Regions from separate parts of the Lentibacillus daqui genome, predicted to be linked through region 1. Evidence: a T-box and tRNA genes for the amino acid it is inferred to sense, from the RefSeq annotation. Region 1 holds a T-box; the other holds one or more tRNA genes.
What was found. A T-box is a leader RNA that pairs with one kind of tRNA and senses whether it is charged. The one in region 1 lies ahead of proS (proline--tRNA ligase), so its partner is inferred to be a tRNA-Pro.
Positions count from the first base shown of each region.

Region 2: it has a tRNA-Pro gene. The T-box ahead of proS (proline--tRNA ligase) is inferred to sense a tRNA for this amino acid. The anticodon was not compared.

Region 1 covers NZ_CP114176.1:492,036-509,088, forward strand. Annotated here, with positions in the region: gene serA (phosphoglycerate dehydrogenase) at 1-854, shown strand, start outside; gene O2S85_RS02635 (HAD family hydrolase) at 1,787-2,422, opposite strand; T-box leader at 2,773-3,007, shown strand; gene proS (proline--tRNA ligase) at 3,121-4,518, shown strand; gene O2S85_RS02645 (DedA family protein) at 4,666-5,280, shown strand; gene O2S85_RS02650 (inorganic phosphate transporter) at 5,463-6,461, opposite strand; gene O2S85_RS02655 (DUF47 domain-containing protein) at 6,475-7,092, opposite strand; gene O2S85_RS02660 (YkvI family membrane protein) at 7,262-8,302, shown strand; gene O2S85_RS02665 (carbon starvation CstA family protein) at 8,669-10,486, opposite strand; gene O2S85_RS02670 (LytR/AlgR family response regulator transcription factor) at 10,692-11,426, opposite strand; gene O2S85_RS02675 (LytS/YhcK type 5TM receptor domain-containing protein) at 11,426-13,168, opposite strand; gene O2S85_RS02680 (CC/Se motif family (seleno)protein) at 13,337-13,612, shown strand; gene O2S85_RS02685 (AI-2E family transporter) at 13,760-14,788, opposite strand; gene O2S85_RS02690 (TAXI family TRAP transporter solute-binding subunit) at 15,360-16,370, shown strand; gene O2S85_RS02695 (TRAP transporter permease) at 16,600-17,053, shown strand, end outside.
Region 2 covers NZ_CP114176.1:885,387-902,439, reverse strand. Annotated here, with positions in the region: gene O2S85_RS04755 (PTS transporter subunit EIIC) at 1-113, opposite strand, end outside; gene murQ (N-acetylmuramic acid 6-phosphate etherase) at 129-1,022, opposite strand; gene O2S85_RS04745 (DUF871 domain-containing protein) at 1,022-2,092, opposite strand; gene O2S85_RS04740 (amidase) at 2,424-3,800, opposite strand; gene O2S85_RS04735 (hypothetical protein) at 3,793-4,005, opposite strand; gene O2S85_RS04730 (amidohydrolase) at 4,415-5,509, opposite strand; gene O2S85_RS04725 (mandelate racemase/muconate lactonizing enzyme family protein) at 5,756-6,865, opposite strand; gene O2S85_RS04720 (GlcG/HbpS family heme-binding protein) at 7,200-7,619, opposite strand; gene O2S85_RS04715 (diaminopimelate dehydrogenase) at 7,986-8,972, opposite strand; gene O2S85_RS04710 (SulP family inorganic anion transporter) at 9,178-10,446, shown strand; gene O2S85_RS04705 (plasmid pRiA4b ORF-3 family protein) at 10,628-11,290, opposite strand; gene O2S85_RS04700 (hypothetical protein) at 11,689-11,979, shown strand; gene O2S85_RS04695 (DUF969 domain-containing protein) at 12,337-13,041, shown strand; gene O2S85_RS04690 (DUF979 domain-containing protein) at 13,046-13,999, shown strand; gene pcp (pyroglutamyl-peptidase I) at 14,012-14,662, shown strand; tRNA gene O2S85_RS04680 (tRNA-Ala) at 15,018-15,090, opposite strand; tRNA gene O2S85_RS04675 (tRNA-Pro) at 15,108-15,181, opposite strand; tRNA gene O2S85_RS04670 (tRNA-Gly) at 15,186-15,261, opposite strand; gene O2S85_RS04665 (Rpn/YhgA-type helix-turn-helix domain-containing protein) at 15,586-16,464, opposite strand; gene O2S85_RS04660 (C1 family peptidase) at 16,915-17,053, opposite strand, start outside.

The DNA of each region.
Region 1 (17,053 bases):
CGATTGTTGCCAAAAAAGTGGCCGGGGCTGGGTTGGATGTATTTGAAAAGGAACCAATCCATCATCATAAATTGCTGGATCTGCCGGAAGTGATCGCAACACCGCATTTAGGCGCAAGTACAATTGAAGCGCAAAAAAATGTTGCCATTGATGTGAGTCATGATGTGGTAACCATTTTACGTGGAGGTTTGGCGCAGAATCCAGTTAATGTGCCATCGGTTCCACAAGAGGTGATGAAAAAAATTGCTCCATACTTTTATTTATCGGAAAAATTGGGGACATTTCTTGCACACCTGGAAGATGAGGCTGTTGAGGAGGTGCGCGTATACTATGCCGGTGAGCTAGCCGATATGGAGGTAGGCCCGCTAACCCGAAATACAGTAAAAGGGCTGCTGAAACGCCGTCTTGGTAATCATGTTAATGATGTAAATGCGGCATATCTGGCAGAAAAAAAAGATATCACCATCCGTGAACAAAAAACATCGACAACGAAAGGTTTTACCAATTTGTTAAAAGTGGAGATTCAAACAAAATCAGGCACCCGCCAAGTAGCCGGAACATTGCTGAATGGGCTTGGCGCACGAATCGTCAAAGTAGACAATTACAGCCTGGATCTTGTCCCAGAAGGGCATATGGTGTTTATTCGGCATAAAGACCAGCCCGGCGCCATCGGACGGGTTGGCAGTCTATTGGCAGAAAATAATGTCAATATCGCGACCATGCAAGTAGGCCGTACGGAAATTGGCGGAGATGCAATTATGATGTTGATTATTGATAAACAATTGCAACAGGAGGGATTGGATCAGCTGAAGGGATTAGCGGATATTTATCATGCGACGGAAGTGGATTTGTAATGGTATTTAAATTGTTAGTCTTTACAGTAGCCTTCATCAATGAGAGTCATTTAAATAAAATAAACAATGACAATAACAAATGTTGTGGTTTTGTTGCGTTGCGTTGCGTATATTGTTGGATAAATGACATGGTTTCTTTACAGTCAACCTTGAAGCTTAACTAAACCAATTACCGTCATTATACTTAGCTAGGTATCGTGTGTAGCATTGGGAGAGTATCATATTTTTTTCTCCTATTTATCTAATTTTAACAAGAAGTATTGAAGTCTCACTGGTCTGTGAGACTTCAATTAGTTACCCTTCGTATTTAAAATTAAATGGTGAGTTATTTAAAATGATGAAAACCCTATGTTTATTGTTTTTAAGGGGATAAGATAGTTACCCTTGTTATTGTTTCATTCTTCATTGGATATGTTTCCTTGTTTGGTCCATTTACGTTAATAGAAATATAATCTCCATTTTGTAGGCCATCCATTTTGCTGGAAGGGATTTCAATTAAATTTAAAGGGCCTATTTTTTCAAAGTAGTCCATGTAATCCTTGGACGATTCTTTTTTCTTCTTTGTTACATTTGATAATATGGGTTACTACCGGAAAAAAGCGAAATTCGTGCACTAAACATGTAGGAATGACAAGCGTACGTCAAGCGTTTTATTCCTTGAACAGTCTAGGAAGTGGGTAGTGAGAAATCCAATTGTTGGTTGGAATAAAGTTTGATCAGAAGTATACTGAAAATTTATATCTTAAGCTAAACGATAAGAATAAGAACCCGTTTTGAAAAATGATTGATCAAAACGGGTTCTTATTCTTTGTGAAATATGTTGCAACTTTTATAACAGGGTTTGATCATTTTCTACTGTTGATCTTAAAAAATCGCACCCATTAACGAGACAAGGTAACCAGTATTTGGTCTATAAATCTAAGATAAGCGAATCATATCTGCATAAAATCAACAAACTGATTAACGCTGTTAAAAAAAGAATCGGGTTCTATTTCAAATTCAACAGTTTGGTAATCTTGCAACCACTTAACCCCTACCGTATGTACATTTGCTTCTTTTCCTGCTTGAATATCTGCATCACTATCTCCAATAAACATAGCCTCATTATTTTCCACACCTAATAATGATAATGCCTTGATTACACCTTCAGGATGAGGTTTTGGGCACATAACATCATCGCCTGTTATGATGACATCAAAGCAATTATCCATTTGAAGAGCCTTTAATGAAATATCTAAACTCCTTCTGGCTTTTCCCGTAACTATCCCTAGTTTAATACCATTATCCCGTAAATGCTTTATCATTTCATCAATTTCCGCATTATATTTGACCAAGTTAGAGTGGTTCTCTAAATACTTTTCATAATACAATTCAATGGCTTTCTCTTTATTGAAGTTTGTAAGGTTTTCTTTAATAATTCCTGTTTCTGAAGGTCCAAACATTGCTTTAATTTCCTCAGGAGAAAGGTCTTTATTGTCAAATTCCTTGAAGACATTCTGAAAGGCATAATAACAAATTGGTAAGGTATTCGCTAAGGTTCCATCAAAGTCAAAAATAACAGCTTTCATAGCAACTCATCCCTTCTTTTCTCCTTCAAATATTACCAATTTAAGAATTTTGAAAGGAGTGATTCATAATTTTTTGTCAAATAACAAATATTTTTTATTAACTAATCTGGATCATTTGTTGAATGGTCATCATCCATCTTGTCAATGAAAAAATATATTAACATTTTAATTTTCTCCTCTATTGTCAAAACTGTCAATACTATTCATACGTCACCACACTAACAGTTATCTATCGGATCCTTGTCTGACCCTATTTTTATCGTTTAGTATTGGTGTATCAGTTAACAAAAGGCTATAAATTAAAAGGCTTGACATTGCCTTTACATCCATATATATTAAGACATACAATAAATGAAACGTTGACAAGGACTAGTACAATGCGAATGTCTTTAGCAGAGAGGAAATGGCTGGTGCGAATTTCCAAAGACATGATTGGAACCTGCCTTTTGAGTTCGCGAAGATACGCGCGGTTCATAACCGTTATCAAGTAAAGTGGCAAGACAGAAGTTAGAGGCCGGATATCAGACGCCGGAAAAGTACTTTTGATTGCAACAAGGGTGGTACCACCAAACCTCGGTCCCTTATTTGGGCTCCGAGGTTTTTTTATGGGACAAGGGAACCGTCCCGTTGTCCCAAATTTTTTAAAGAGGTGAATTGGATTGGGTAAGAATAAACAATTTGTTGAAAGAATAACGGCAATGGAGGATGATTTCGCCCAGTGGTATACGGATGTGGTGAAACAGGCTGAGCTTGTTGATTATGGGGCAGTTAGAGGCACCATGATTATCAAGCCATACGGATTTGCTATTTGGGAAAATATTCGTGATGAACTGGATAGGAAATTTAAAGAGACCGGGCATTCCAATGTTTATTTTCCATTATTTATTCCGGAAAGTATGCTGCAAAAAGAGAAGGATCATATTGAAGGTTTTGCTCCGGAAGTGGCGTGGGTAACGCATGGTGGTGAAGAAGAACTGCAAGAACGGATTTGTGTTCGTCCGACTTCAGAAGTGTTGTTCGGTGATTATTATGCAAAAAATATTCATTCCTACCGTGATCTGCCAATGCTGTATAACCAATGGAGCAATGTCGTTCGCTGGGAAAAAACAACCCGCCCATTCTTGCGCACATCGGAATTTTTATGGCAAGAAGGACATACATGCCATGCAACCACAGAAGACGCACAAGAAGAAACAGCCAGAATGCTCGATATTTATCGGGATGTCTGCGAACACTATTTGGCAATTCCGGTAATCAGTGGGCGGAAAACGGAAATGGAAAAGTTTGCCGGAGCTGAATATACATTAACAATCGAGAGTCTGATGCATGATGGAAAGGCCTTGCAATCGGGAACATCACACTATTTAGGAACTGGTTTTGCCGAAGCATTCGATATTCGTTATTTGGATAAAGAGGGAACCCAGCAGCCTGTCCATCAAACATCATGGGGCATGTCCACCCGTATTATGGGCGCATTGATCATGGTTCATGGCGATAACCGTGGGCTAGTGATTCCACCAAGAATTGCACCAACGCAGGCAATCATCGTGCCAATCGCCCAGCATAAAGAAGGTGTGTTGGATAAAGCATATGATTTGCGCGACCAGTTGAAAAATCTCGTACGTGTTGGTATCGATGCCAGTGATAAGACGCCAGGCTGGAAATTTAATGAATCCGAGATGAAAGGGATCCCGGTAAGAATTGAGGTGGGTCCAAAAGATATCGAAAAAGACCAAGTCGTTCTTGTTCGCCGCGATACGGGTGAAAAGGAATTCGTTGCGCTAAATGAACTGGAGAACCGACTGCCGGCATTATTGGAAGAAATTCAGCAAGGGTTATACGATAAGGCATTAACCCATCGTAATGAAGAAACATCGGTAGCAACGAACATGGAAGAATTTGCACAAACGCTTGAAAAGAAACCAGGATTTATTAAAGCGATGTGGTGTGGCGATACCGCATGTGAGGAAAAAATTAAAGAAGAAACATCAGCAACCTCCCGCTGTATTCCATTTGAACAGGAAAAAGTTGCCGATACTTGCGTCTGCTGCGGAAAAGAAGCGAAAGAACTTGTTTATTGGGCAAAGGCATATTAATCAGATGAAAAAACCGAGCGCTGCCAAGTCGCTCGGTTTTTTCACCCGCCAGTCGGGAGAGCGTTACCTCTATAAAAAGACAAACATATCCACTATACTATTAGAGTATTATTAATAATGGACAATCCATCATTATGGAGGTTTATCATGCAAACATGGGTAATAGATATAATGGAGCAATTCGGCTATGTGGGGATTTTGTTCATGATGGCTTTGGAAAATCTATTTCCTCCGATACCATCAGAGGTGATTCTCCCGTTTGCCGGGTTTATGACGACAACAACTTCATTGACCATTATGGGGGTTGTTATAACCTCGACAACCGGATCGGTACTCGGTGCGATCATTCTTTATGGAATTGGTAAACTTATTGATGTAGAACGAATGGAGAAAATAGTTGGTAGATGGGGGCATATCATTCGGGTTAAAAAAGAAGACATTCGTAAAGCGGACGAGTGGTTTGACAGGTATGGCTATTGGACTGTACTATTTTGCAGGATGATTCCGCTGGTACGAAGTCTGATTTCGATTCCGGCGGGTATGTCTCATATGGAATTTTGGTTATTCTTGCTGTTTACGATGATTGGTACCGTAGTATGGAATGTTATACTTATTCTAATAGGTGCTGTATTGGGTGAATCATGGACAGACATTCTTCAGTTTATGGATGCATATTCAACCATAACGTACATCTTTATTGGGGTCGGAGTGGTTTGTTTGATCGGTTTATTGATTTGGAAGAAAATAAATAATAAACGGTAGCCTGCTAATTGCAATGTGTCACACACCCTTGATGCATTATCATTCTTCGTCGTAGGTCTTATGAATTGAAGCGGATTGAACGAATATAGACGCCTTTTTAGTTAAAGTTGTTTAGTTTATAGCATTAATAATATGTGATCAAAAAAGCTTGGTTACCAGAGTTGGAAACCAAGCGATTTTTTTTATAAAAACAAGTTCAAAATGAAATAAAATATTCCTGCAAGGGTAGCAGTAACCGGTAGCGTGATAACCCAGGTGATGACCATTCGTTTACCGACGCCCCAATTAACGCCTTTTATACGATGGGAGGCACCAACACCTAATATTCCAGAAGAAATAACGTGTGTCGTACTAATGGGCAAATGAATAACCGTTGCCCCGAATATGACGGCTGCACCTGTTAAATCTGCAGCTACACCATTGACAGGACGAATCTTCATAATCTTGCCGCCAACTGTTTTAATAATCCGCCAGCCGCCGACAGATGTACCAAGCCCCATCGCGATGGCACAGGAAAGCTGCACCCAAAACGGGATTGCAATAGAGTCATGCATACCTCCAACAATCAGTGCCATCGTAATAATACCCATCGATTTTTGTGCATCATTGGTACCATGGGAAAACGACTGCAGGGCAGCTGTGAAAATTTGTACAATGCGAAAGCGTTTATTTGTTTTCGCCAAATTACTATTCTTAAATATCGCTTTAATAATCTTGTAGACAATGAACCCAACAACAAAAGCAAGAAGCGGCGAAACTATTAAGGCTGTTATAATCTCTGTAAGCCCCATAAAGTTGATAGCAGCAAATCCTGTCGATGCAATAACCGCCCCGACAACTGATCCGATAATCGCATGAGACGAGCTACTTGGAATCCCAAAATACCAGGTAAGCAAGTTCCAGACGATTGCGGCGATTAATGCTGCCAAAATTACAACCATTCCATTTTCCAGTTCAAACGGGTTCGTAATACCACTAGTGATTGTCTTGGCAACTCCAGTGAATGTTAATGCCCCGATTAAATTCATTACTGCTGCCAACATAACTGCTTTTCTAGGTGATAAAGCCTTTGTTGAAACAGAAGTAGCAATGGCATTTGCCGTATCATGAAATCCGTTGATAAAGTCAAACACAAGAGCAAAAACTACGATTAACATGATGGTTATCAATAGAATGTCCATATTCATCCCTCAATTACGCGTTTTTCATGATTATACTTTGGAGTATATTAGCTACATCTTGACAATAGTCAGCAATTTCTTCCAGTGTTTCATATAATTCTTTGTATTGAATCACTTTGATTGGATCTTTCTCTGATTGGAAAAGATTCCTTAAAGACGCGCGGTATAAATCATCACAATTACTTTCATATTCCTTAATTTTAATTGCATGCGGTTCAACATCTTTTAATCTGTTGTCAGCAATTAATTGCATGGCAGCTAAAATTTCTTTCGTGCATTTTGATACGTCGGCTGTGAATTGATCTATATAATGATCAGAGGACAAGATTTGATAGATATCCATCATTGCTGCAAATTCTTCCATACCATCGATGATATCGTCCAAATTCATGGTTAGCTGCATGATATCTTCTCGCTCAATCGGCGTAATGAAGGCTTGGCTCAAATCCTTGATCACCTCATGCACCTTGTCGTCTGCCTCTGACTCATACTGTTTGATCGTGTCAGCGAATTCCTTTAAAGTCAGGGGGTCTTTCACCTTGTAATTCACTAAAAAATCCGCTGACTTGTCCAAATGATGTGCAAAATCTACCAGGTAGAGCGAAAATTTGTCTGCCTTTTTTTTGAACATTTCATAACCTCCAGTTGAAATTTCACGGAAAAAATCCTAGCATATCATATCAAATATTGTCGGCTAAAACAATATTGTTACCGAAAAATACAAACTTTTGTCAGATTAATAAAAGCTTGTCCTTTTATTCCCTTCATTATCATAAAAATAATGATGAGGTGAATGGATAATGAATCAACGGGTTTCTATATTCATTTTAGCTGCAACATATGTTGGATCAGTTGTCGGTGCAGGTTTTTCATCGGGGAAAGAAATCGTTACATTTTTTAGTTTAAATGGGGTTTTGGGAACGTTGGGTATTGCCGTGAGCGGATTTTTGTTTATGGTGGCTGGTATGAAGATTATGGTCATTTCAGCCAGGATTCAAGCTTATTCATTTCGGGAATTTAATGCATATTTATTTGGTGCCAGGATTGGTAAAGTTGTTAATCTACTCATTTTTATAATTACTGTTTGCGTTACCTCCGTCTTGTTATCAGGTGCTGGGGCTGTTTTTCATGAACAGCTTGGAATTCCTTTTCAAGTTGGGATTATTGTTACGCTCTTACTCTGTTATATCGTAATATTGAAAGGTTTGAAAGGAATTTTTGCAATCAACGCATACACCGTTCCGATCATGATTATCTTCAGTCTGTTTGTGGCGTTGGCTATTTTTGATCAACATCCGCATGAGCTTTTGGAGCTGGTCATTCCGGAGCAAACATTGGCAGGTTCATCGTGGGCGGTTTCTCCTTTTACATATTCTGCATTTAATATCATGACCGCACAAGTCGTGCTTGTACCACTTGGAAATGAAATTCGTGATGAGCGTATTCTTAAATGGGGAGGGTTTTTAGGTGGGCTGGTTCTATTCTTCTTATTATTAATGAATCATTTTTCATTATCTGCCTTTCCAGAAACATTTTTATACGAGATTCCGATGGCTGAGATTGTCATACGCTTCGGAACCGTTATTCATATCTTGTTTTTATTTGTCATTTATGGAGAGATCTTCAATTCTGTTATCGGAAACGTTTTTGGGATAAGTCGGCAATTGGAGGCAACATTTGGTCTCCGTTATCATCACACTGTTTTGATGATCCTATTTGTGATATTTCTGGTAAGTCAGGCGGGGTATGGAAAGTTAGTTACTGTATTGTACCCACTTTTGGGATACATGAGTTTGTTTGCTCTTCTATTTTTGTTATTTAAAAAAATGCCCGCGAAATAATGGGGAAATCAGTTGGTAAAGCATTAAATGAATTTAAAAGTGCTACAAGAAATATCATGAATGATGATGATAAGATTCTAAATAAAGTCATATTGTTTTAAAACCAATATTTCGTGCCAATTGGGTATAGGTACAAGTACAGGCGGCAGAAGCATAAAGTTTCTGCCACCTGATTTGTCTTTATGAATCTTCTTCGTTAATTTCTGGTTCTGAAAGTGGCGTTACAATTGCCCAATAGTCGGCCTTCATTTGAAGAACTTGTTGGCTTGTTTTTCCGCTCCTCATGTACCTTTTATGTACACTCCGGTGCCAAAAGCTACGCCGCCTAACTTCTCGGTCCTTTTTATCCTCCTTTTTGAACACGCACTATGAAGCAATTTCTGAATCAGATTGCTTTACTAATTCAGCTTGTGGAATTTTCCATAACTGCGACCATTTCTTAATCGCTGCAATAATGATAACCAGACCCAATATAAGCATAATAATGGATAGGACACCGTTTACTACGTTATATCCCGGATCGTCAGGATTTAAGTAAACATTTTTGGTCATCCAGTACCCCGCTACATTTACTGTTACATATAAGTAAGCGAGCGGAATGAGACATGTCAGCATATACCACCGCTTATCCGCAATTTTAAGAACAACTGTCGCTCCAATAATCAGTCCAATCGATGCCATTAATTGGTTCGACACACCGAACAGTGCCCATACAGAACTGATGTCACCAGAATATAACAAATAGCCCCAAACCAAACAAGCAAGTGCACTAGCAACAACATTGGCCGGAATAGAGTCCATCCTTTTCAATGGCTTGATAAAGTTGCCCAAAAAATCTTGAATAAGATAACGTGCTGTTCGTGTCCCCGCGTCAATAGCGGTCAAAATAAATATAGCTTCAAATAAAATGACAAATTGGTAGAAGTATGCCGCTATATTTGCAAAAAATGGTATTGCTTTAAAAATATATGTCATACCTACAGCAAGCGTAACTGCTCCGCCGGTTCTACCTTCCAAATCCATGTTTACTTCATTTTCCAGCTCTGACAAGTGAACATGTTGCATTCCGAGTTCAGCATATTGATCAGGAGTGGAATTGATGGCGAAATAATCTCCCGGCTCTAGCGAAACTGCTGCAATTAAAGCCATTAATGCTACTGCACATTCAACCAGCATAGCCCCAAATGCAACTGGTTTCGCATCTTTCCAGCGATTGAGCATTTTTGGTGTTGTTCCTGATCCAACGAACACGTGAAATCCTGATATTGCACCACAGGCGATTGTGATTGAAACAAACGGCCAGACCGGACCGGCAACGACTGGACCGCCGCCTAAAAACTCGGTAAAAGCAGGGAATTTAATGGAAGGATTGATAGCAATAACCCCAATAATAAGTGCTGCAAATACCCCTACTTTCATAAAAGTACTCAAATAATCACGTGGTTGTAACAACAGCCAAACTGGCAAAGCTGCAGCAAAGAAAGCATAGATTGGCAGAATGATTGCTAGCGTTTGACTGTCGAAAGTTAACAAATCCCCCAGCCAGGTGCCATTTAAATAGTGTCCAAATATGACCGCCAGCATAATCAAGGCAAAACCAACTATTGTGGCAAGTTTTAAATTTCCAGTTTTCTTATGATATAATCCAACACCCATTGCAATAGGGATGGTAATGCCTACTGCAAAAGTTCCCCACGGATTTCTTTCCAGTGCATTTAACACAACTAATGAAAGACCAGCCATTGTAATCGTTATGATAAATAACATGGCCATGCCCGTACAAAAGCCTGCAACAGGACCAAGTTCATCCTTGGCGACTTCCGAAAACGATTTACCGTCCCTTCTCATCGAACAGAATAAGACAACAAGGTCATGAACTGCTCCACCAATGACTGCACCAATCAGAAGCCATAACAAGGATGGTAAATAACCAAACTGTGCTGCCAAAACTGGCCCAACCAGCGGACCAGCCGCAGCTATTGCCGCAAAGTGATGTCCAAAGGTAACCCATTTATTTGTTGGCACATAATCTCTGCCATCGTCTAATTTATGGGATGGTGTCGGAACATTTTTCTTCTCATATGCATCTATTTTTAACACCCTGGATGCCATAAAAGTCCCGTATAATCGATACGCAATCAATAGTATACAAATAGATCCAATCACGATTGAAACCGAATTCATTTTGTTATCTCTCCCTTCTTTTCCCCAATGTAGGAAAGTCCTTGTGTTTGTATGCGTATACACATTATACAAGATTCTGATAGATTGAGCTCAACTTTTTCATAACATGTTAAAAACGCTGGCCAACATGCAAACAAATGGATACAACATGCATCTGAAGATCTGACAATTTTGTGTACTATTTTGGGATGATCTTTTCATCAAGCTATAGGGCCAGCCGATTTTTAAGTGCCTTCACATAGTTTCGGCTGACGGGCAATTTTTCCTTTCTGTTTTCCATTTCCAATTGGTAGGCACCATTGAACCAGGGGGACAGCTTATGAACATAGTCAAGATTGACCAAATAGCTCTTGTGAATGCGAAAAAAGGCATAGTTCTTCAGCTTTTCTTCCAAATCTTTTAATGGTACCCGCAAATCGAGTTCACCTGTTTTGGCAATCATTTTTGTTGTTTTTTCGTCACGGAAAATATAATATATCTCGTCTATTGGCATATAAATTATCTCGCCATCGACTTCTATGGCAAGTTTTTTCAGACTGTTTGAACGGGATGATTCTGCTGTTTCGGGTTGCAGGCGGTTTTGAATCCTGGTCACAGTTTCTGCGAGTTCGGATTCATCATAGGGCTTGAGCAGGTAATCTACTGCAGGAAGTCGAAAAGCCTTTGCTGCAAATTGTGGGTAGGCTGTCGCGAACACGATCAAAGGGACTTTCTTCATATCCTGTAGTGATTTTGCAACTTCCAGCCCCGGGATCTTCGGCATTTCCATATCCAAAAAGACGACATCCGGCTGCAACTGCAACGCTTTAACAACAGCATCTTCGCCATTGGAAGCTTCCCCTATGACATCAATGAATTCATATGCTTCCAGTAAAAAAGCAAGTTCCTGTCTGGCATATCGTTCATCGTCAATGATCAGTACTTTGATTGGTTCGTTCATCATGTTACCTTCTCTCTTGGAATGTTGCAATAAACGGTGGTTCCTTTATGTGGCCTGCTCGTAAAATGCAGACGAACATCGTTACCAAATGTCATCGTTAAACGACGATTGACATTGTATAGTCCCATACCTGTAGAGGTGCTGGAAGTTAGGTATTGCTTGCTGACTTTTTCCAACATTTCCTTTGACATCCCGGCTCCGTTGTCCATCACCTTTATTAAGATATCTTCGCCGTTGTCTTTGATGGATATAGTCACCAGACAATCTTTATCCATATTTTTAATCCCATGCCTGATAGCATTTTCAACAAGCGGTTGTAATGTGAGTGGTGGAATTTTTGCTTTCATTGTTGTCTCATCAATATCATAAATAATTTGCAGCTTATCTACAAACCGTGCTTTTTCAATTTCCAAAAATGCTTTGACATGAAGCAATTCTTGTTGCAATGATACGAAAGCAACTGTAGTCCCTTCCAAGTTTTGCCGAATGAATGTCGAAAGCGATGTTAACAACTTTCTTGCCTGGTCAGGATTGATGCGAACAAGAGAAATAATGACATTCAACGCGTTAAATAGAAAATGCGGGCTGATCTGTGCCTGCAATGCCTTGATTTCTGCTTCCTTTGCCAGTTTTAGCTTATAATCCGTTTCCGCTAACTCCAGTTGATTGCTCAGTAGCGAACTCAAGCCTTGGAGCAGCTGTTTTTCCACGTCCGTTATTTCTTTTTTCGATTGATAGTACAATTTCAATGTGCCGACCGTTTCCCCCCGTTGCTTCAATGGCGCTACAATCGCTGCTTCAAGCGGGCAATCATCTTGTTTGCAATCGATGGCTTGTTTACCTGCCACCATAAGCCTGCCATGCTCAATCACCTGCTTTGTTAAATGGGTTTGCAAAAGATTGCCTGCTCTGTGATGGTCATTGGCAACTCCGACATGTGCCAAAATATGGGTGTGATCGGTAATTGCAACCGCTGCTGGGTGGATTTCTCGGAATAAAATTTGACAGACAGCCTTTGCGGATTCCCTGGTCATGCCTTGTTGTAAATAACGTAACGTCTGCTCAGCGATACTCAGTGTTTTTTGTGCTTGTAATGCTGATGCTTTTTCCTCTTCGCTAATGACGCTGCGGATGATCAGCATGAATATGGCAGTACCAATCCCATTTGCCACAATCATTGGTAAGCCAATCACTTCGACAAGTGCAAGTGCCTTTTCAAACGGTTTGGAGATAAGTATGATCATTATCATTTGCATCGTTTCAGCTAAAGCACCGATAACAAAAGCCATTGGCAGTGTGAGATCTTTTTCACGACGGTAAAAGATACCTGCCAGTAAGCCCGATGCAACAGTCGCTGTGCTACAAGAGAGTGCAGTGAACCCGCCGAGTGTCATTCTGTGTATGCCTGCTATCAGTCCCGCACCAAGTCCAACCCGCCAGCCACCAAGCAAACCTGCAATTACGATACCGATAACCCGTGAATTGGCAATTGCCTCATCGGTTGCCAGGGACCAATTGACACTGGCGAATTTCAAATTACCGATGTCGAAAGCAACACCAAAATACGTGCCGATGATACCAAAAAATCCGAAAAACAGCATGGCAAAGCCTTTTTGCTTCCATGTTAACCGGTCGTGACGGAGCATGGCACGGAAAAAATTCAACCGCGTCAAAATGAACGCTACCGCAATAATAACCCCGACTCGCTCCAACATTGTCACTAATAGATCCAGCAAACGCACACCCCCTTGTCCTATTTCTTTATGATAGCACATCATTTTTCCATGAGAATAGTCTCTGCAGTGATAAAGTGCATGTTCAAAAAGGAGAATACAATATTATTTGACTTTAGTAATAATTGAAACTCCTTGAATCCTCATGTATGATGATAACAGGGGGGGGGAATAGAGATGGAGGTAAAATTAAATGATGCATCCAGGCAGTGGATTGCATCAAAAGGCGGTCACCTAACAATTAAAACATTGGAAGTAAAAACTTGCTGTGCCCCAAATGTTCAAGAGGTTCTCGCCGTACCAGGAAAACCGAAGAACACTGGATATTTTCATAAGGTAAGGATGGATAACATAAACATCTATATTCACAAAAGTATCAACCCGGAAAAAACCCTTACACTATCCTTATCAGGCTTTGGCTTCTTAAAATCGATCGCGACCAGGCTACAATGATAGTCGGGGAGGCATAGCTATCATTACTTACTTGCCATTGCCTCGCACCAAACTATCAGGCTAAAAGGGATGTGCGCATGGTCGAAATCAAACAAAAGATATGGAGAACATTTCGCGATTCTGAGAGTTTTTTGCCAAAAGTTAAGCTTATTGTTCTTTTATTTGGTTTTTCTTCCCAATGGTTACGACATCCAATACATCCAATAAGAAAACAAATAATGGGATACCGAGTATGAGCCCCCACACACCAAAGAAGTGCTCTGAGAAGATTAATACAATAAATGTATAAAAGACGGGCAGGTTTGTTTTCGATGACATCAATTTCGGATTTAGAACATAGGCTTCAAATGCGTGTACAACAGCCACGATAATGAGAATGTATACGACTTGAATGATCCCGCCGATACTGTATGCAATAAAGCAGAGCGGAATAAGTGAAATGATGACCCCGGCTACGGGTATTAATCCCAGGAAAAAAATCATGATGGCCAACCCAAACAACTGTGGAAAACCCATTAATGATAAGGCAATTGTTGTGATGACGGTGTTGACAATCGCAATAATAAATTGTACTTCAATCACTTTTCCAAAGGTAGCTGCGAATTTTTTGCTAAAGTATTCAATTTCTTCATGAAAAGGAGCTATTTTGCTGTCCTTGAATTTTTTTGTGAAATCAATTAATCGATCCTTTTCCAATAAATAGAACAAACTTAAAAGAAGGGCCAGCAACAACTGCAAACCAAATTTGCCGATATTGGAAAAGTACTCTAATAAAAATGTTACACCTTGATGAAAGTAGTCGGCAATTTGCTTTTCCTTAATATACGTCACAATATAATCAATCACCACATTATCCTGTGGCTGCGTATAGAAGTCTGTTAACTGCTTAATTAACTGTGAAATTTCAGAGATGATGATTGGTAAATATTTCACGATTCCAAAAGACAATAATCCGACAATCAGAACATATTGTACGATAATAATAATTCTCCGATTCATCGGGATCTTTTTTAAAATGATACTGGATAATCGATCCATTAAGAAGGTAAAGATAAACGTTAGCAGTATTAAATTCATCATTCCTCGAAGTAAATATAAAATGAAGACAATCAGAGCAAAAATAACTACTCTTTTTATCCCTTTGTTTTGAAAAAGTTTGCCTGTTAAGTCACCCATCGACTATTATTCCTCCCATATAAAAAAGCACAAGCATTTTGATCAACCTCGACAGGTAAATGGCAACCACAATAGGGGGTTCGCCTGAGGCACCATTTAACCTTGTGAAGACAGTTGCTGGAACTAGACGTTTTTGAATTACTTTTATCTTTTAAACCCACGAGACTTGTCAAATACTCCTGTCACCATCTTACTTTATTTTTGCATATATTCCTACTAGTGCGTGTTCAAAAGGATAAAAAGTTCCAGATTTTTTGAACATACTCTAATGGATGAATTAATATTTGTAATCTTTTTCACCCCATTATATGCTTTATGGAATTACATGTTTCCCGTAACAGTTTTGGGGTCAAGGATTTTGTGGAAAAAGAAGTCACTACATGTAGCAGTTTACTAGTGTAGGTCTACTTTTTTTGCTTGGATTGGAATTTTCCTAATACTTGATTATAATCCAAAAAGAAGGTAAAATGTACTAAAGCGTTTTCAAATTAGAAAACTATTTTTATCATAAAGCGCATTATATAAGAGTATAAGATAATGAGCTTTAAATAAAAAATAAGGGGGAATTCACGTGAGAAAGAAGGTATTGTTGCTAGCTGTTCTTATTTTTGCTGCTGGTATGATCTTAACCGCCTGCGGTGAGAGTGGAAAAGGTTCCAGCTCCAGCTCCGACAGTGGTGGAAAAAAAGAAGAAAAAACCAGCCTGACACTGGGAACCGGGAGCGTTGGTGGTGTTTATTATCCACTTGGCGGTGAAATGGCAACACTTTGGAAGAAAAATATTGATGTAGATGGGTTAGATATAAGTTCGGTTGAATCAGGGGCGTCTGTGGAGAATGTTGCCAAAATTCAATCAGGTGACTTCCAACTAGGTATCGCTCAGAATACGACCATGTTTGATGTAATCAATAAAACTGGTGAATTTGAAGGAAAGGATATGGATGATGTTGTTGTACTTGGCGCTCTTTATCCGGAAGCCATCCAGGTTGCGACAATGGAATCTGCTGGAGTTGACTCGATTGCTGATCTGAAAGGCAAAAAGATTGCAGTTGGCCCTCCAGGTGGCGCGACACGTGCGGCTGCCGAGCTGGTTTTAAAGGCCTATGGTATTGAAGATGGCGACTATGAGGCGTTTGAAGAAGGCTTTGGTGATGCAAAGGATAAATTGCAAAATGGCACAATTGATGCTTCCATTGAAGTGGTCGGTATTCCTTCTTCTTCCACCGATGAATTGCAAGCGTCGACAAAAGAAGTAAAATTACTTGATATTGATGGAGATGCGTTAAAGGAAGTCACGGATAATAGTGATTACGAGGAATATACAGTAGAAGCCGACACATATGATTGGCTAGATGAGCCTGTACAAACTGCTACAGCTATGGCAATATTAATTGGATCAAAAAGTGAAATCAGTGATGACCTTGCTTATCAACTGACTAAAACACTTGTTGAAAATGCCGGTGACATGTCTATTCAACAAGCAGAACTCATTACTAAGGATGATATTATGACAGGGATTCAAGATTTGCCAATTCATCCAGGATCACAAAAATATTTTGATGAGGAAGGTATTGGAGAATAATTACGACTAGCAGCATGTAGATAATTGACACGGATCTGTTCAGGTTATCATGTTAAAATTAATTAATTACCTAATCATAAAGAACCGGACAGCGCTTGTCCGGTTCTTTAACCTCAAAAAGCAGAGACGGCCGCTAGGCGCTGGAGTTAGACTAAAATGAAATGTTAAGAACGGAGGGATAACATTGTCTGACACATCTAACACACAAGAAATCGATCAGCATGAATTAATGGCCAAGTATGATAAGGAGAGTGCCTTTCGAACCAATCTGGGTCCCTGGGGCTGGATTACCTTAATCATCGGTGGAGCACTGACCATATTTCAACTTTATACAGCATTTTACGGTTCAAAGGTATCCCTAATTCAAGGAGCTATCCATCTTGGTGCAGGGTTAAGCTTGGTATATCTGCTTTATCCTATCAAAAAGTCAATGACCAAGCGACAGGGCGTGCCTTGGTATGATGCGTTATTAGCACTAGCTTCACTTTTTGCGAATTTTTATATTTTATTTAATTACGAGCGGTTAATTAACGAAGCAATTATTTTTGGATTTACAGCATTTGATCAAATTGTAGCAACTGCCGGTGTATTGTTATTACTGGAGGCAACAAGGCGAGTAGTTGGGCTGCCGATCGTCATTATTGCGATTGTAGCTTTGCTTTATGGACTTCTTGGTGCGTATA
Region 2 (17,053 bases), 390 kb from region 1:
TTAATGGTAATCCGGACCCTGGTCATGCAATGAGTCAACTTCTCAACGTTCCCCATGCCGCCTATCTTTTCGTAAATCTCTCTCGCTAATCGTTGTTCCTTTGATTCCGCCATCCTCATCACTCCCCCTTAGTCTTCAGAAATTTTTCTTATAAACCCCTTATTTTCCTCCAATTTTTGTTTTGCTTCATCCTTAGAAAGGTTAGTTAAAATCATGACAATCGCCAGTTTTACATTTTTATTTGCCTTATGAAGGAACTCCTCAGCCACCTGGTAACTACATTCTGTCGCCTGCATAATAATCGATTTTGAGCGCTCCACCAATTTATCATTCGTCGGTTTGATATCAACCATCAAATTTTGATAAACCTTTCCTATCCCTATCATGGAAACGGTAGAGATCATATTTAACACCAATTTTTGTGCCGTTCCTGCCTTTAATCTTGTGGATCCTGTTAACACCTCAGGACCGACTGGAACTTCAATCGCGATATCTGCATGTTTACTGATCTCAGCTTCCTTGTTACAAGCAAGGCTCGCTGTTGTCGCTCCAACATTTGCAGCGTATTCCAAGGCACCAATAACATAAGGTGTTCTGCCACTGGCGGCTATACCAAGAACAGTATCTTTATCGGACAATTGAATATGCTTTAGATCTTTTTCTCCTAACGTTCGCGAATCTTCAGCCCCCTCAACGGCAACTGTCATAGCGGGCATACCTCCAGCAATTATCCCTTGTACCATGGATGGATCTGCGCTAAATGTTGGTACGCATTCGGCTGCATCAAGTACTCCGAGACGACCGCTTGTACCTGCACCGATATAAATCAAATGTCCCCCCTGATTAAATGACCTTTTAACCGCTTCCACAACCTTTTCAATTTGTGGCAATTCTTTTCTTACACTTGCCGCCACACCTTGATCTTCCTCATTCATTAATCGTAAGACATCCATTGTCGATAACGTATCTAGGTTCATCGTGTTGTTGTTGCGTTGTTCTGTCGTCAGTTTGTCTAAATCCATTATGTAGCCTCCTTGTTATCGGTTATCTTAAACGTCATGCCACCCTGGATAAAATCAAGTAATGGCAAATCTTTATAGACAATTTGTCCTATCACATTCACTTTTTCATCAGGTGACAGTTCCTGTTTTACAACTTGTAGTTCCCCTTTATATCGCTTATATCGATTATTATCGATAGTAATGCTCCCTTTTTTGCGTAACACCGTATTTTCAGGCTGAATGGTATCATTTTTATGAGCAGCCCTTGAATGTGCGCTACGGATAACATCTCTCGCAACATCCAATCGATTTTGGTGGTCTTTATAAATGTATGAATCCCATTTCCGATGAACAGACGTTGCGTGCATTAACAAGATCTTATGTTGAAGATATTCAGCAAATTGTTGACTAGTTTTATTTGTCAGGCCTGGATCACCAATATACACATCATCTATCATATAGTCCTGCATAAGCGACAACGAAGAAGAAAATGGATTTTGGCACCGATGAATTTCTAGTGTTGGCAATGTTTCATATAACGGTAAACGTAACCTCCCATCCCCAGGAGCAAATGCAGCTATTTTTAAGCGCTTATTCTTTAACCAGGTATTTTTTTCATCAAACCAGTTTTCATCCAAACCTGTATCTGGTCTCGGATAATAATTATGCCAAGCCTCGATATTACTAAAATCCGCTTCGTTTGCAACGAGTTGTTCGTAATCGGCTTCCGTTAATGTGCTGGCATTTAATCCAACAGTAAGATAGCGCGATACATTCGCCATTGTTTCCACATGAATGCCGTCGTCCATTCGCAAACCCGTGATACCACTTTCAAAAATTTCCTTGGGATTGTTTAAGGAAAGTCCAATCTGCTCTAATGCATCACCTGAAATATCGATCATCAGCTTCAGCTTCCTTGCCTTGACTATCTCCAACAGAGAATTCAAGCGCTCCTTGTATCTGGAGACGTCATCTTCAGGGATGTGCAGTGATGTAAAAACTCCTTCAAACCCGATATCGACCATGCGTTTTACATAATCTTCCTTTTCCGGTGACCAATCTTCAGTAAGAAAAACGGAAAATCCAAGCAATAAATCCCCCCCCTTTACTCATAGCATTTTTTACTGCTAAATATTACATTTGAAAACCCTTTCATAATTATTTTACAACATGTGAAATTAAATTTCAATATCAAACAAAAATATTATATAAATTGAATTTTTATTTCATTTTACATCATTTTTCAACAACCCCCATCACAAATCCAAGCATTAAAATACAGCACAACCAACAGTTGGGACTGCAAATTGTGCTGTAAACATGGATCGACATTCCTGTTAAAGGACCAATAGATAAGGTGATTCGATATATTTAACCAGTATTTTGAGAAATTCTGCTGCGTCGGATCCATTTCCCTTTCTTCTATCCCTGCTCCAAAGCATAACCAACATTTAATACAAGCCCTTCTTTGAATGCCGGTCCCATAATTTGCAGGCCGACTGGTAATTCACTTTTATAGCCACATGGTACGGAGAGCGCAGGCAGCCCAGTTAGGTTCCCTGGTCCGGTAAAGCGCACGATATTGTCCATGAGGTCTACTCTTCTTCCATTAATTTCTGCATCATCCTCCCCAATTTTTGGCGGTAACATGGGTAGCGTTGGGAAAATGAGGACATCGACTTTTTCAAAAGCCTTTTGGAAATCTTGTTTCAATTGTCGTCTTACTTGCTGTGCCTGAAGATAATCAACTGCTGACGGTATTTCTCCAAGTTCGAATAACAGCCGGACATCATCACCAAAATCATCTGGACGCTCTATTAGATTTCGATGATGAACAGTCGATGCCTCTGTTAAAGCCGTTATCATTTCTGCCCATTCACTGTATTGGAGGGTGGGTATTTTTATCTCGACGACTTTTGCCCCTTGATCAACCAGCCTTTGAATATTTTTTCGAACCAATGCTTCAATTTCTGCATCTACCTGATGGAAAAAATATTCCTCATTTACACCGATAACCAGATCTTTCACATTACCGGTCAGTTGTTTGGTATAATTTTCAACAGGAACATTTAACACAGTCGAATCATTTTTATCAAAACCGGCGATGACTTCGAGTAATCCCGCAGCATCTTTGACCGTTTTTGTCATCGGTCCGATATGATCAAGTGACCAAGATAATGGAAAACAACCATACTTACTGACCAGTCCGTATGTGGGTTTTAAGCCGACAATACCACAAGCTGATGAAGGAATACGAATGGAACCGGCTGTATCCGTGCCTAACGAAGCAGCGCTCATATCAGCAGCAACTGCAGCACCAGATCCACCACTTGAACCTCCAGGAATATGCTGTAAATTTCGCGGGTTCCTGGTTGGTCCAAAATGTGGGTTGTTGGTGGTCGCACCCCAAGCATATTCATGCATGTTCAATTTTCCAGTCAAAACCGCTCCGGCCTCTCTCAACTTTTTTACAACAGTCGCATCATAGTCCGGGACAAAGTTTTGGTGGATTTTCGAACCTATCGTTGTAACATCATTTTTAATGTACAAGTTATCTTTAATGGCCATGGGAATTCCATGATACATCCCACGATAATGGCCAATCCGTATTTCTTTGTCCGCCTTTTCAGCAGCTTCTACCGCTTCTTTTCGCGAAAAACTAATGTAAGCATTAATCTCCTTGTTTTTTGTCTCCGCATGATCCAATACAGCTTTAGTTAGTTCAACCGAGGAAATCACCCTTGTTTCAAGTAGTGGTGCCAGTTCTTCAACTGATTTCGTGATCAACGAATTACTCAACGTGATCACCTCCTGGGATATTCCGCACCGCAATGTCTGCATCGTCTATCTTGGCGTTTTCCAAATTTCCCTTTAATTCCTCTAATGCCTGCCAGCGGGATTCTAACACGTTTACATGTCCCTCCCCAATTTGAATGCCTTTGCTTGTCAAAATTTGTTCAATCGACAAACCCAATCCATTCAGCTCCTTTTTTTCGTTGTCCATGATTATAATGCAAGTACGATTGGTTAGGAAAATTTGCTATGTTGATGAGACGAGGTTTTATATAAGTTATCCAATCATCATACCAATTCATATCTATGTCCTGTCCGAAGAAAATATGCGAAGGTTGTAGGTAGGATAAGGATGGTTAATAGACTACTGGAAAAATAACGATCAGCAAATTTCTCTTCTTACTTTGCGAACTTACCCTGCTACATGAAATGATGAAATATTTTACGGCAGGTTTGGCAGTTTTTACAGCGGTTTTCACTATTTTTACGGCGATTTATCTATTTTTATCGGCGGTTTCTGCACTTTTTACGGCGATTCATTTTTTCGGTAATGTAATTTAATCCGGTTGTTCCGCTGTTTTCCTCTTCATAAAAAAGAGGGACAGACTTAGAAACCGTCCCTATGCTTCTATGCAAGCTTCGACCAAAATATTAATTCCGTTTTCGATCGCTTCTTTATTAAAGGTCATTTGTGGGTGGTGAAGACCCGGGGTGACGTCTGCTCCAAGTGCCAACATGGTCGCCTTGATGTTCGGCCGCATTAACGTATAATAGTGAAAATCATCTGAACCTGGTGTAATAATCGTTGGTTGGGTGTGTTGTTTTCCTAAACTTTCCACAATCGCGTGATGCATGATGTCTTCTGCCTCTTGATTAATAATCGCTGCCGGAACATCATCATCCAGCGAAATCTCAATTGACACATCATAAATGGATGACAGATGACTGCAGATGGTTTGAATTTTTTCTTTCATTTTATCCATTACATCATTGGTTTGGGCACGTACATCAAGGCCGAATGTTGCTTCCCCCGGAATAATGTTTAAATTATCATTGCCTGCATGAAAATTGGTCATTTTAATTGTCGCCGGTATTTGTGGAGCGGTATGAATATGTTGCAGCTGTTGCACGATTGCTGTTCCCACTTCTACGGCATTGACCCCTTCGTGTGGACGTGCTCCATGGTGATCCACACCTTTAATCTTCCCTTTGACAAATAGACACGCGCCGTGTTGAATACCTGGCGCGCAATCCGGAAAATCGATCTCACTATAGGGGCGCACATGGACACCAAATAAATAATCCAAATCATCCACAACACCCTCATTGACGACCCGAACCGCACCATTTCCCTGTTCCTCAGCTGGCTGAAAAATTGCCCGTACCGTTCCTTTCAGCTGATCCTCCATACCCTTTAACCGATGCATAACACCAGTCACAATCGTCATATGCGCGTCGTGACCACATGAATGATTCGCTTGTAACTTGCCATTGACTTCTTGCAGAAGTGCATCCATATCGGCGCGCAAGCCTATTTTTGGCTGCCCGTTGCCAACTTCCACATAGAAACCGGGAATAAACTGAAATGCAACTGGTTGAAATCCAGCATTTTTAAAGTGGTTCATCAAATAATTGGATGTGTTTACTTCTTTTAAACTTACTTCTGCGTTTTCATGCAAATGTTGCCATAATGCCTGTAATTCTTGTTTTTGCATCGTGTTGCCTCCAATCAACATTTCCAGAGCCGGTTAGTTAGTCATTCTTTCATATGTTAGGGTTGACTGGTATCTATCCCATTAACAAATGATGTTCTTGATTGTGGGAAAACCTCTATCAGCGATTTTCCTGCTTTTATCAGCGGTTTTAGCTCTTTTATCAGCGGTTTCAGCTCCTTTATCGGCGATTTTACCACTTTTATCAGCGCCTCCAGCTAGTTCGCCGAAATAACTTGTATCCAGCTTTTAGCTAAGTTCTTTGTGTTTTACGGCTAGTTGTTGTAATGCGTTCATGTCCACCGTGATGCCCAGGCCTGGCTGATCAGTTATATTCACGTGTGGCAAGGTATAGCCTAGATTACCGACATCGGTTGAAAATTTAGTTGGGCCGGACAGTTCGGTTGAGACAATATTTTGCTTAGATAAGGCAACGTGGAATCCTGCCGCTGATCCAATGCTGGACTCAACCATGGATCCGATTTGACACTTAATACCAAACAAGTCTGCCTGTGTAGCAAGCTTGTATGATGGATAAATGCCGCCACTTTTCATCAGCTTAATATTGATATAATCCACCGCCCGATGTTCGACAAGGGTGCGCAAATCCTGTGAGGTTACTAAACTTTCATCAGCCATTAATGGAATGGAACTTGCCTCCTTTAATTCCTTGAACATGGACAAGCTTTCCTGGGCAATCGGTTGTTCCACCCAAGAAACATGAAATGGTTCCAGTTGCCGGATCATCTCCTTGGCAACCTGTACACTTTGCCAGCCCTGATTGACATCAACACGAATTTTCACCCGGTCCCCAACAGCTTGACGAACAGCCTGTACTCGCGCAATATCTTTAGTATGGTCAATTCCGAGTTTCATCTTAATTTCTTGATAACCTTCTGCAACCGCAGCCTTCGCTTGTTCAGCAAGTACTTCTGGTTCCAGAATACTTAATACTTTTGGGATGACTGGTTGTTGTTCTTTTCTGCCACCAAGCAATGTATAAACTGGCAGGTTGCTGTATTTTCCTAAAATATCGTAGCAGGCAATATCAACCGCAGCTTTTGCAGCCCCATTACGTACCAATTCCCGATCCATCATTGCATGGATGTCCTGAATATTTCCAGGATCTTTTCCTAACAGGGCGGGGACCAACTGATGCTTTAATGCCGCAAAAACGCTATGTACTGATTCCCCTGTGACATGTTCATCGGGTACACTCTCCCCAAAACCAACAATCCCTTCATCCGTTTCAATCCGAATAATGATTGCCGGCATCACATCGAAGGACGTATATGAAATAATGAATGGCTCTTTTAGTGGTAATTCTATTTGAAACACATCTACTTTGCTTATTTTCATCTATATTCAGCTCCTTGTTAAATGCACCGTTTACATGTTGTTATTTACAAGCTATACCAAACCACAGATCGTGTCAATGGTTTCTATCAATTACTATCTTTCTACTATAACACCCTTAAAACAGAGCAAAAAATTGGTTCACCAGGGATTTTTAATAATTAGAACATATATTACTTAGTTGAATGTAATCGTATGTTATTATTCGGATAACATACAAAAGGATCCCACCATTTTACAGCGGGATCCCTTTTAAATGAATGTTTTGATTACCGGTTCCAGATTGCAGTTGATGTTTGACTGAATCTCATTGATATTAGCGTTCTAAGGTTATATGCTAAGCGTTAAATTTTTCGTTAAACACTTTAACTGCTGCCTCAGAAACTTGGACATCATTTGCCACCGAACTTCCACTAACACCGACAGCACCAACTACTTTGTCATCCTTCACCAAAGGAAAACCACCACCAAACACGACAATCCGGCCATTGTTAGTTGTATTAATCCCGTAAAGTTCAGCATTTGGAACGGTCGCCTCAGCCAAATCCCCGCTAGGCATCTTCAATGCAACGGATGTCCATGCTTTATTGTGGGCAATGTCTATACTTGCAAGCCAAGCGTCATCCATGCGATGGGTTGCCACCAGATTTCCGTCCTCGTCTAGCACCGTAATTACCATTTGTACTCCGATCTTCTTAGCCTCTTCCTCTGCTCCAGCAATCAAGTCTTTCGCCACATCCAAATTAATAATCCCCAATGAAACATCCTCCTTTTTAAAAATACAAATGTAAACCAATGACTAAACAATTGGCTTCGCTTTTACCTTGTTGTTTCCCGCCGTTTTGCAAATGCAAACAAGCAACATTTTTATTGTATGCTGGAGTGTTTGGAAAAAGACTATTAAAAGATTTCGAGACACACGCATATTGAGTCCACTACTTTGCTAACAAAATCGATAGGGTATTCTTTATATAAATAGATAAAGCCGATGAAACGAATGTTGACTTTCCCGGCAGCTAAAATCCACGGTCTTTTTTCTAAACAAAATCGTTCATTTTGGTTGAACGAACGTGCTCAAATAAAAAGCCACTGATCGTCAGTGGCTTTTTAAGTGTTAAGTGTTTTATAAATAGTCCTTGCGTAATTCTTCCGGCGTCTTCGGTGAAATGTAACCTGGTGCGACATCATACACCGTTTTCGCTCCGTGTTGCCCGTCTTTATTTAAGCGATGGGCGGCTCGGGCATATGCTACCAGCACGCTTGAGGTAAACCCGGGATTGCTGTCCAGCTTCAAACTGAATTCAACGATCTGATTGTTGCCGTCACCGGTTTGTCCACTCCGGATGACAAAACCACCATGAGGCATGGCAGAATGATCCCGCTTCAATTCTTCCTCGGTAATAAAGTGTACGGTTGTCTCATATTCGTCAAAATAGTTCGGCATTGTTTTAATTTCCTGCTCAATTCGTGCTGTATCTGCCCCTTCCTCTGGGACAATATAGCATGTCCTTGTGTGACGATCGCTATTGGATGCCTCCGGATTTTCCCCATTTCTGACTTGTTCCATTACTTTTTCTGAAGGTATGGTATATTGTACACCATTCTTCACGCCATCAATCCTTCTTACTGCATCGGAATGTCCCTGGCTCAAGCCTTTACCCCAAAATGTGTATGTTTTACCCTGCGCCAACACTGCTTCAGACATCACGCGATTAATGGAAAACAATCCTGGATCCCAGCCAACCGAAATGATACTGGTTGTTCCGCTTGCCTGTGCAACTTTATCCACCGATGCAAAGTATTCCGGAATTTTAGCATGTGTATCAAAACTATCTACCGTATTAAACATCTTTGCAAAAGCAGGAACCTGTTCAGGTAAATCCGTAGCGGAACCGCCACACAAAATCATGACATCAATTTGCTCCTGGTATTCCTTCGCGTCGTCAATATGTAAAACCTTTACGTTTGGATCATTCACTTTTAATGTTTGTGGGTCTCTTCGGGTAAAAATAGCGACAAGCTCCATGTCTGGCTGTTGTCCAATTGCCATTTCTGCACCTTTTCCCAAATTACCGTAACCTACAATTCCTACATTGATCTTTTCTCCCATCAATCCTACCTCCGATACAACAGATTATTTTTATATTTTATCGTTTTTAAGGGTAATGTGCAATCATTGGGTAGTATTCAAATAGAAACTGTGGAGTACATGCCGTAGATGATATCACCAGTGAAGTCTTTGTTCGCCGGCGTCATAATTTATTAATAAATAGAATAATGTACAAGTATACCTGTACTATTCGGAGGCTTTTCCCATGATTTTTAAAATAATGCCCGGACTAAAACAACTTGTCCATTATCATCTTTCCTATTTACCAAATGATCTTACCGCTGGGATGGTGGTTGCCTTTTTATTAATTCCGCAAAGTATGGCCTATGCTGTCATCGCCGGTGTGCCAGTAGTTTTTGGTTTATTCGCTGCTATTTTCCCTGTCTTAATTTATGCCTTATTTGGTAACTCAAGATATTTAAGTGTAGGTCCGGTCTCAATTGCATCCCTGTTAGCCTTTACAGGTATTGCGGCACTTGTAAAGCCCCATTCGTCACATTTTTTCACCCTAATCATTCTGTTGACCTTAATCGTTGGCGTGGTGCAACTGATGTTGAGTCTCATTAAGTTTGGTTCCTTTTTTGATTATATTTCACCCGCTGTAATCAGTGGATTTACGTCAGCCGCCGCTGTTATTATTGCGATAACCCAAATTCCGGCAATTATGGGGGTCAGCTTGGCATCATTTCAAAATATTGCCGATTACCTTCTTGAAATCACTTATCACCTGCACCAAGTAAATATTTTCACAGTGATTCTTGGATTTAGCAGTCTATGGTTACTGATCATTTTAAAAACCAAATTTCATACATCACTAGGGCCACTAATCGTTATCGTAGCATCAATCATTATCGTCTATTTTTTCCATTTAGAGCAAAGAGGAGTCCAAATCATTGGAGGCATCCCACGGGGGTTACCAAGTATTTCTTTGCAACTTCCAACATTTGATACATTCTTATCATTACTTCCAATTGCTTTCATGATTGGTTTTATTTCGTTCGCTGAATCCTATTCGGTTGCCAAAACACTGGCTGCAAAGAAAAATGAACAACTGAACCCGAATCAGGAATTGCTGGGGTTGGGACTAGCTAATCTAACCAGTTCCATTGTTGGTGCCATTCCAGTGGCAGGAGCGATTTCGCGAACAGCGGTTAATCATCAATCAGGGGCTAAAAGCAATTTTTCTTTATTTGTTGCGGCAGCATTTGTCTTGATCACACTGCTTTATTTAACTCCTCTATTTTATTTTTTACCAAAAGCAACACTCGCTGCCGTCATTATTGTTGCAGTCACCAACCTGATTAATGTTAAGGATATGCGTTATTATCTGAAACACGCGCCTTTCTTGGCGATCATTATGCTTTCAACGTTTCTCGCTACATTAATGATTGATATTTTTGTTGGATTAATGATTGGTATTTTTCTTTCACTGTTGTATACGTTTATCAAAACAAAGCTATTGCATGTAACCTAGCTTTTGGTAAAAGTGGACTTGAATTAGAAATTTTACCCCGGCTCCATTGACACAAAAAGCCACTAATTAGTTTCAGTGGCTTATTTAAATATTATAAATGGGGAGAAGGAAAACACATTAAGTGAGCCAAGAAGAAGGATCCCCTGTCTCACCCAAACCGGCAAGACAGGAAACCAATCGTTTATTTACTTTTCTTATATTTAATAGACTTAAGCATGTAATTGATAAACTCCGGATCATATTCTCGGAAAAACTGTTCATTAGCCCATTCTTTCATATCCTTATGGTCCGGATGGGTTTCATTTCGATAAGCTTCAATAAAATCCTCATATCCAGGAATTCCACCAACATCTTCTGGAGGTGCAGTTTCCGCTCCATCGATCAGAATTGGATACCCATACTTGTAATCTTCTAAAATTTTCTCCAGTGTAATAATAAATTGCCAACCATCACCGTAGTCATAAAGATAAGGTAGTTCCTTGTATTTCTCCAAATACTTATCAATTTTGATTCCTGAAGGCTTGCGGACTACTGTTTTTAAGTTTTCCAGTTGCATATCCACAAACTCCATGTTTTCAGGAGAAGCATTCTCATACATCTTTAATTCGATTTCCTTCCGATTATTCATAAAATGCTTATGCTCCTGATAAGCTTCCTCATCGTTGGTCACACTTATATTTTCCTGTGGCAAATCAAATGCATATAAATGGTATCCATGAAAATTTGTTACTGTTTGGATCACATCATGCAGCCGCTTAAATGTTGCATCCGCTGGCATAATAACGCGACGCCAAATTGACGGGTCAGTGCCAATTAGTTCGATTTTAATTTGATATGCCTTCATTTATACTACCTCTTTTCTGTTGGATTGCCTGAATTTCAATGTTTCAGAACACTATGTACCCCGTGTAATAACCATAGTCTCTTGTCCGCTGATACTATCAAAAATCCTCGTTAAAAAATATTTCCCTTCAACACAATAGGTAAAATGGCATTTTTACTATTCACGAACAACCTTATTTATGCATGGTATATCCATTAACGACCAATTTTAAACTAGCAATCTACAGACTTGTCCTTCTCCCATATTCAATTTTCATTAATTCTTATGAATATTCCCTTATCCCATACCTGTTTTTAGCCATCCTAGCCTATCCTCATATTAACCCTAAATTCACTGTAATTTTATTGTAGGTTTTTGCATAGTCTTGTTAAAGAACCTCTATAAGGAGATGATACATCATGAGTGACGAAAAGCATGAGAAACATCAAAATCAAAAGAAAGATAACTTCATTAAGAGCACTTCCAAGGAAGCAACAGACCTCTTCGGTAATACTGTTGATTCAGCTGGACGTATCATCAAAACCGTTTCCGGAGAAGGTGGCCTTGTCGGGAAAGCAACCGATGCCTCTGGCCGAATTCTAAAGGGTGCAGCCGGAAAAGCTAATGACGTAATCGGAAAAACTTCCGAAGCACCTGGAAAACTATATAAAAAGGCACGGGGAAATCACGAAAAAAAACATAAAGAATAACGTTTTGGGGCGGAGAATAGTTTCTCCGCCCCATTTTTTAAAGTGTTGATTGCAAAGATATTATATGACACTTAACGTTACTTTGAAATGAAAAATTCATTGTTTTTCCTTTTTATCACGCTAGTAATTAAAGACATATTACACCCCTTATTTTGCATGCTCCACATTAACCCCACTGAAGCTAAGAACCCTCATTGTTTGTTTCATTGTGTAAATACTCTTCTTTTTTATTGAGTAGACAATCGTTTAAGAAGGCTCTATATAAATACCATTTTCTTACTCTTGTCGTAATTGTTGAATTATAGTAGAATAAGATAAAACTTTTCAAAAAAATTACGTTAAGAAAGCGGGTTTTATATGGTATTAATTGGAGTTGCCTTAATTGTGATAGGATTTGCGTTCCGTTTGAATTCATTGGTTGTAGTAACTGTCTCAGGATTAATTACAGGCCTTATTGGCGGATTATCAATCACGGACATTATTACGCAGTTCGGTGAAGCATTTACAACGAATCGTTATATGTCGATATTAATCGTTACACTACCAGTCATTGGGCTATTAGAAAAAAGCGGGCTACAAAACCAGGCGGCAAAACTTGTATCAAAAATCAAGGCTGCTACTGCGGGGCGTATTATCAATATTTATCTACTCATTCGTGAAATCGGTGCTGCGCTCGGTCTTAATAGTATTGGTGGACATCCTCAAACAGTCCGGCCATTAATTTCTCCGATGGCTGAAGGAGCTGCAGAAGCAAAATACGGAAAAATTCCTAAAAAGGACAAAGAAGACATTCGAGCCCATGCCGCAGCAGCTGATAATATTGGATTATTCTTTGGAGAGGATATTTTCGTGGCAGTCGGTGGAATTCTTTTAATGAAAGGATTCTTTGACCAAAATGGGATTGATTCAGACCCAATTATGATGGCACTCTGGGGCATTCCAACAGCAATTTTTGCATTTATTGTCCATTCGATTCGACTTCATCGATTTGATAAAAAACTGAAACAGAAATTTAGTCCTAAAAATGCAAAAATCCGAAACGGAACAACAATAAGGATGTGAGTGCATGATCTTTTCGGTTGAATTCATCTATATTATAATGGGAATCATAGGTTTATGCTGTTCATTTTATACGTTTATGGATAAAGCAAATACTCACAGAATCCAATCTGGGTTGTTCTACTTTATTTACGCCATTACACTATTATTCGGAAAAGTGATACCCCCCTTTTATATCGGTGTATTGGTCATTATTATGGTCATTATCGTTGGTATGGGTGGGCTTCGTAAAGGTGAATACGGTGAAGCGACTGAGCAGGAAAGAGAAACTAGCCGCAAACGTTTAGGAAATCTACTATTTTTGCCAGCGTTACTAATTCCGATTTTAACGGTAATAGGTTCAAAACTATTAGGCGGAATAAAAATTAATTCGATGGTATTATTTGATCCGGAAAACCCGACACTGGTGGCATTAGGATTGGCTTGTATCATCGCCATTATTACCGCGATGGCGTTAACAAAAAGTACGCCACGAACAACCATAAAAGAATCGCGACGACTTCTGGAGGCGATTGGCTGGGCGGTAGTATTGCCACAACTACTAGCAACGTTAGGAACTATATTTAACAAGGCTGGAGTTGGAGAAGTTGTTTCGGATGTAGTTACCAAAGTTATTCCTGAACATTCATTATTCTGGGGTGTATTTGTTTTTCTTATCGGGATGGCGTTATTTACGCTTGTAATGGGAAATGCCTTTGCAGCGTTTCCAGTTATGGCAGCAGGGGTAGCAATTCCATTTTTGATCAATAATTTTAACGCGAATCCAAACCAGATAGCGGCAATTGCAATGTTTGCCGGTTATTGCGGAACACTAATGACGCCAATGGCAGCGAATTTCAATATTGTTCCAGCAGCGTTGTTAGACTTGAAGGATAAAAATCATGTCATCCGTGTACAAGCCCCAACCGCACTCATTGTTCTCGGTTTCAATATTATTCTGATGTATTTATTAATAAGATAGGAGTATTTTTCAATGGTAAAAAAAGTATTACTAACAGGGTTCGATCCATTTGGCGATGATAAAATAAATCCTGCACTTGAAGCAGTGAAACAATTGGAAGGAAAGATATTGAGTGGGGGTTTGGAGATTATTACCCAAGAGGTTCCCACTGTATTTCATGAATCAATTGATGCAGTAAAAAAAGCTATTGACACACATAAACCTGATGTCGTTATTTGCGTGGGACAAGCTGGCGGCCGTACACAAATCACCATGGAGAGGGTTGCTATCAATGTCGACGATGCGCGTATTCCAGATAATAGGCAAAAACAACCAATAGATGAACAAATCGTCGAGGATGGTCCTGTGGCCTATTGGTCTACATTACCGATCAAACGGATCGTTCGCGACATGCGAGAAGCAGCTATTCCAGCAGCTGTTTCCAATACAGCCGGCACTTTTGTTTGCAACCATCTTTTTTATGGATTGATGAACTATCTGGCAACGGAAGCTCCGAAAATACGTGGAGGCTTTATCCATATTCCCTTTATTCCAGTACAAACCGCTGATAAAGATGCACCAAGTTTAAGTCTGGAGACGATTGTCCGTGGGTTGGAAATTGCTGCCGTCACCGCCGCAAATGAAAAAGAGGATATTCGGGAAATAGGTGGAGCGATACACTAGGGGCAGGAAGGTGATTTTCTTGTCCTGACTTTTTCCGACAATGCTTATGGAATATAATCAGCTACTCAAGTGATTTCCCTTCATATCAGATTGACCTTATGCCCTAGCGTTCAACTTTCCCATCGGCTTTATGTCTTATCCGTTCCAAATCATGCGGTGGTCTTCTTCACTAAAGGTAGTACACTTTAATAGACATGAAGTGCAGATGCTACATTTCCATTGAAGTCTAACCTTAGATTATGAAAAAATGTTGCTTGGAAAACATTAAAGACTCAAAAGCAAATGAAAGCAGAATCAGCAAACTTATAAAGGTAAAACGACGAAGGATAGTATATCACCTTCGTCTTTTCATCGATGGAGCCTAGCGGGATCGAACCGCTGACCTCCTGCGTGCAAAGCAGGCGCTCTCCCAGCTGAGCTAAGGCCCCTTATTTTTTTATAATAATCGGGAAGACAGGACTTGAACCTGCGACCTCCACGTCCCGAACGTGGCGCTCTACCAAGCTGAGCCACTTCCCGCACTTGGAGCGAAAGACGGGATTCGAACCCGCGACCCTCACCTTGGGAAGGTGATGTTCTACCAACTGAACTACTTTCGCAGCATCAGAAGCATTGATTTCAACAAAGAAAATATTAATACGAATGATGAAAAATGTCAACTTGCATGCTTAGGTATTACTTAAGTTTTGATATACACCTAAGTATCTCGACTCTAAATTAAAATAACGACATAAATCCAGAGATTGCATGTGATTTGAGAGCACGTTTCAAAATGGAAAACCAAAAGCAGAAACGAGGATAGTGTTTAATCACCGTATCCCCTAGACAACCAGGTTTCATCAAGTGTTCCAATGGTTTAAAAAAGATGGATCCAAAAACTTAGCCTTCATGTTTTGGATCCATCACATTCAATCCGACAATTTTTACAATTGCTTAATCTCCTGTTCAGACAAGCGGGTCACTTCAGCAATCAGTTCAATGGACATCCCTTTTTTCAACATCTCACGTGCTACTTCTTTGGTTCTAATTTCTTTGCCAATTTCTTTCCCTTTCTCAATTCCACGCTCTTCATACGAAATCGGTAACTCCATTATTTTTTCCGCATCAGGCAACTGTTTGATTTCCTTCGCCATTTCTTCTTCCTCCTTTTCAGACAGTATTAAATAGGTCTCGAAAAAGCCATAAATTAATCTCTCACGTGCCGGGTCCAATTCCATTCGGGTCATCATTCGTAAAAACTCGATTTTCACCTGTACTTTTTCTTCCTTTTTATAACCCATTTTACTCAATAATGCCGCGGCTGCTGGATTGTCAGACTTGATATAGTCTCTCCAGTTCTTTTTACGCAAGTGTAGCGTCAAATATTGAAACGTTAACACATGGGCAAACGGAAATTCCATCGTATATTCATCACGTTCCCACTTTTCGCTATAACTAAATATGGCTATCGGTACAATAGGCTTCTGGTATTTATTATACATCAAACTGAAATAACGAAACATCCGCTCATGAAAATTATCTTGTTTTTCGTTTTGCGGTTCAATGTGAACGATAATGACGGTATCTGTACTCTTTAGTTTCGTTTCAACGATAATATCCAGTCTTCTTGTATTCCCTTGGATTAGATCTGTGTAAACTTCTTGCGGATAAGGTTGGATCGAATGAAAATCAATATTGTGATGAATGTCAGGAAAAAATGCTTCCAAAAATTCTTCAAAAAATGTGTTGATTAATTGTTTGAATAGTTGGTCATGTCTGGTGTAGCCGGGGGATTCTTCTTTTACTACTGTGGTTACTGTCAATACAGCACTTCCTTTACGAGGGTATGAAGTAGGAGGCCAAGGTTCTAAATCTATTTTTAATATATCAGAAAAGAAAAATAAGAACAAGCGTTTTTTCATAATACATCAAAAAAGTTATAGTTACCGACAAAAATATTACTTATACGTGAGGTTCCAGGCATTCAATGGAACTGGGCTAGTACAACAATAAAAAATATTTTTTCTGCATTTATTGAAGTTGCTTTACCATTACCCTTACCATATTGATCCATACAAAAAAGGCCGGCAACGATAGAATACTTGCCAGCTTTTTTTGCATAAAGTGAAACTTCATCGTGCAATCAGGAATATACGGACTGTTTACCTTTCACGTTTTATGTTTACTCACGCTTAGAGGCGGGGGTATTATTACAGCCCGTTAATGCGTGATAAATCCCCACTACACTAATTTTCATTCTCGAAATGGTATGTTTATTTCATCAAAGCCAATGAACCCATCGGATCCCACGGCTCTAATACGATTGGTTCTTGCTCCCAGGCATTTTTTAGCTGGTCTGAAAGGAATTTCTTGTTAATAACAACTTGATAGGTATACTCATCCATCCAATCA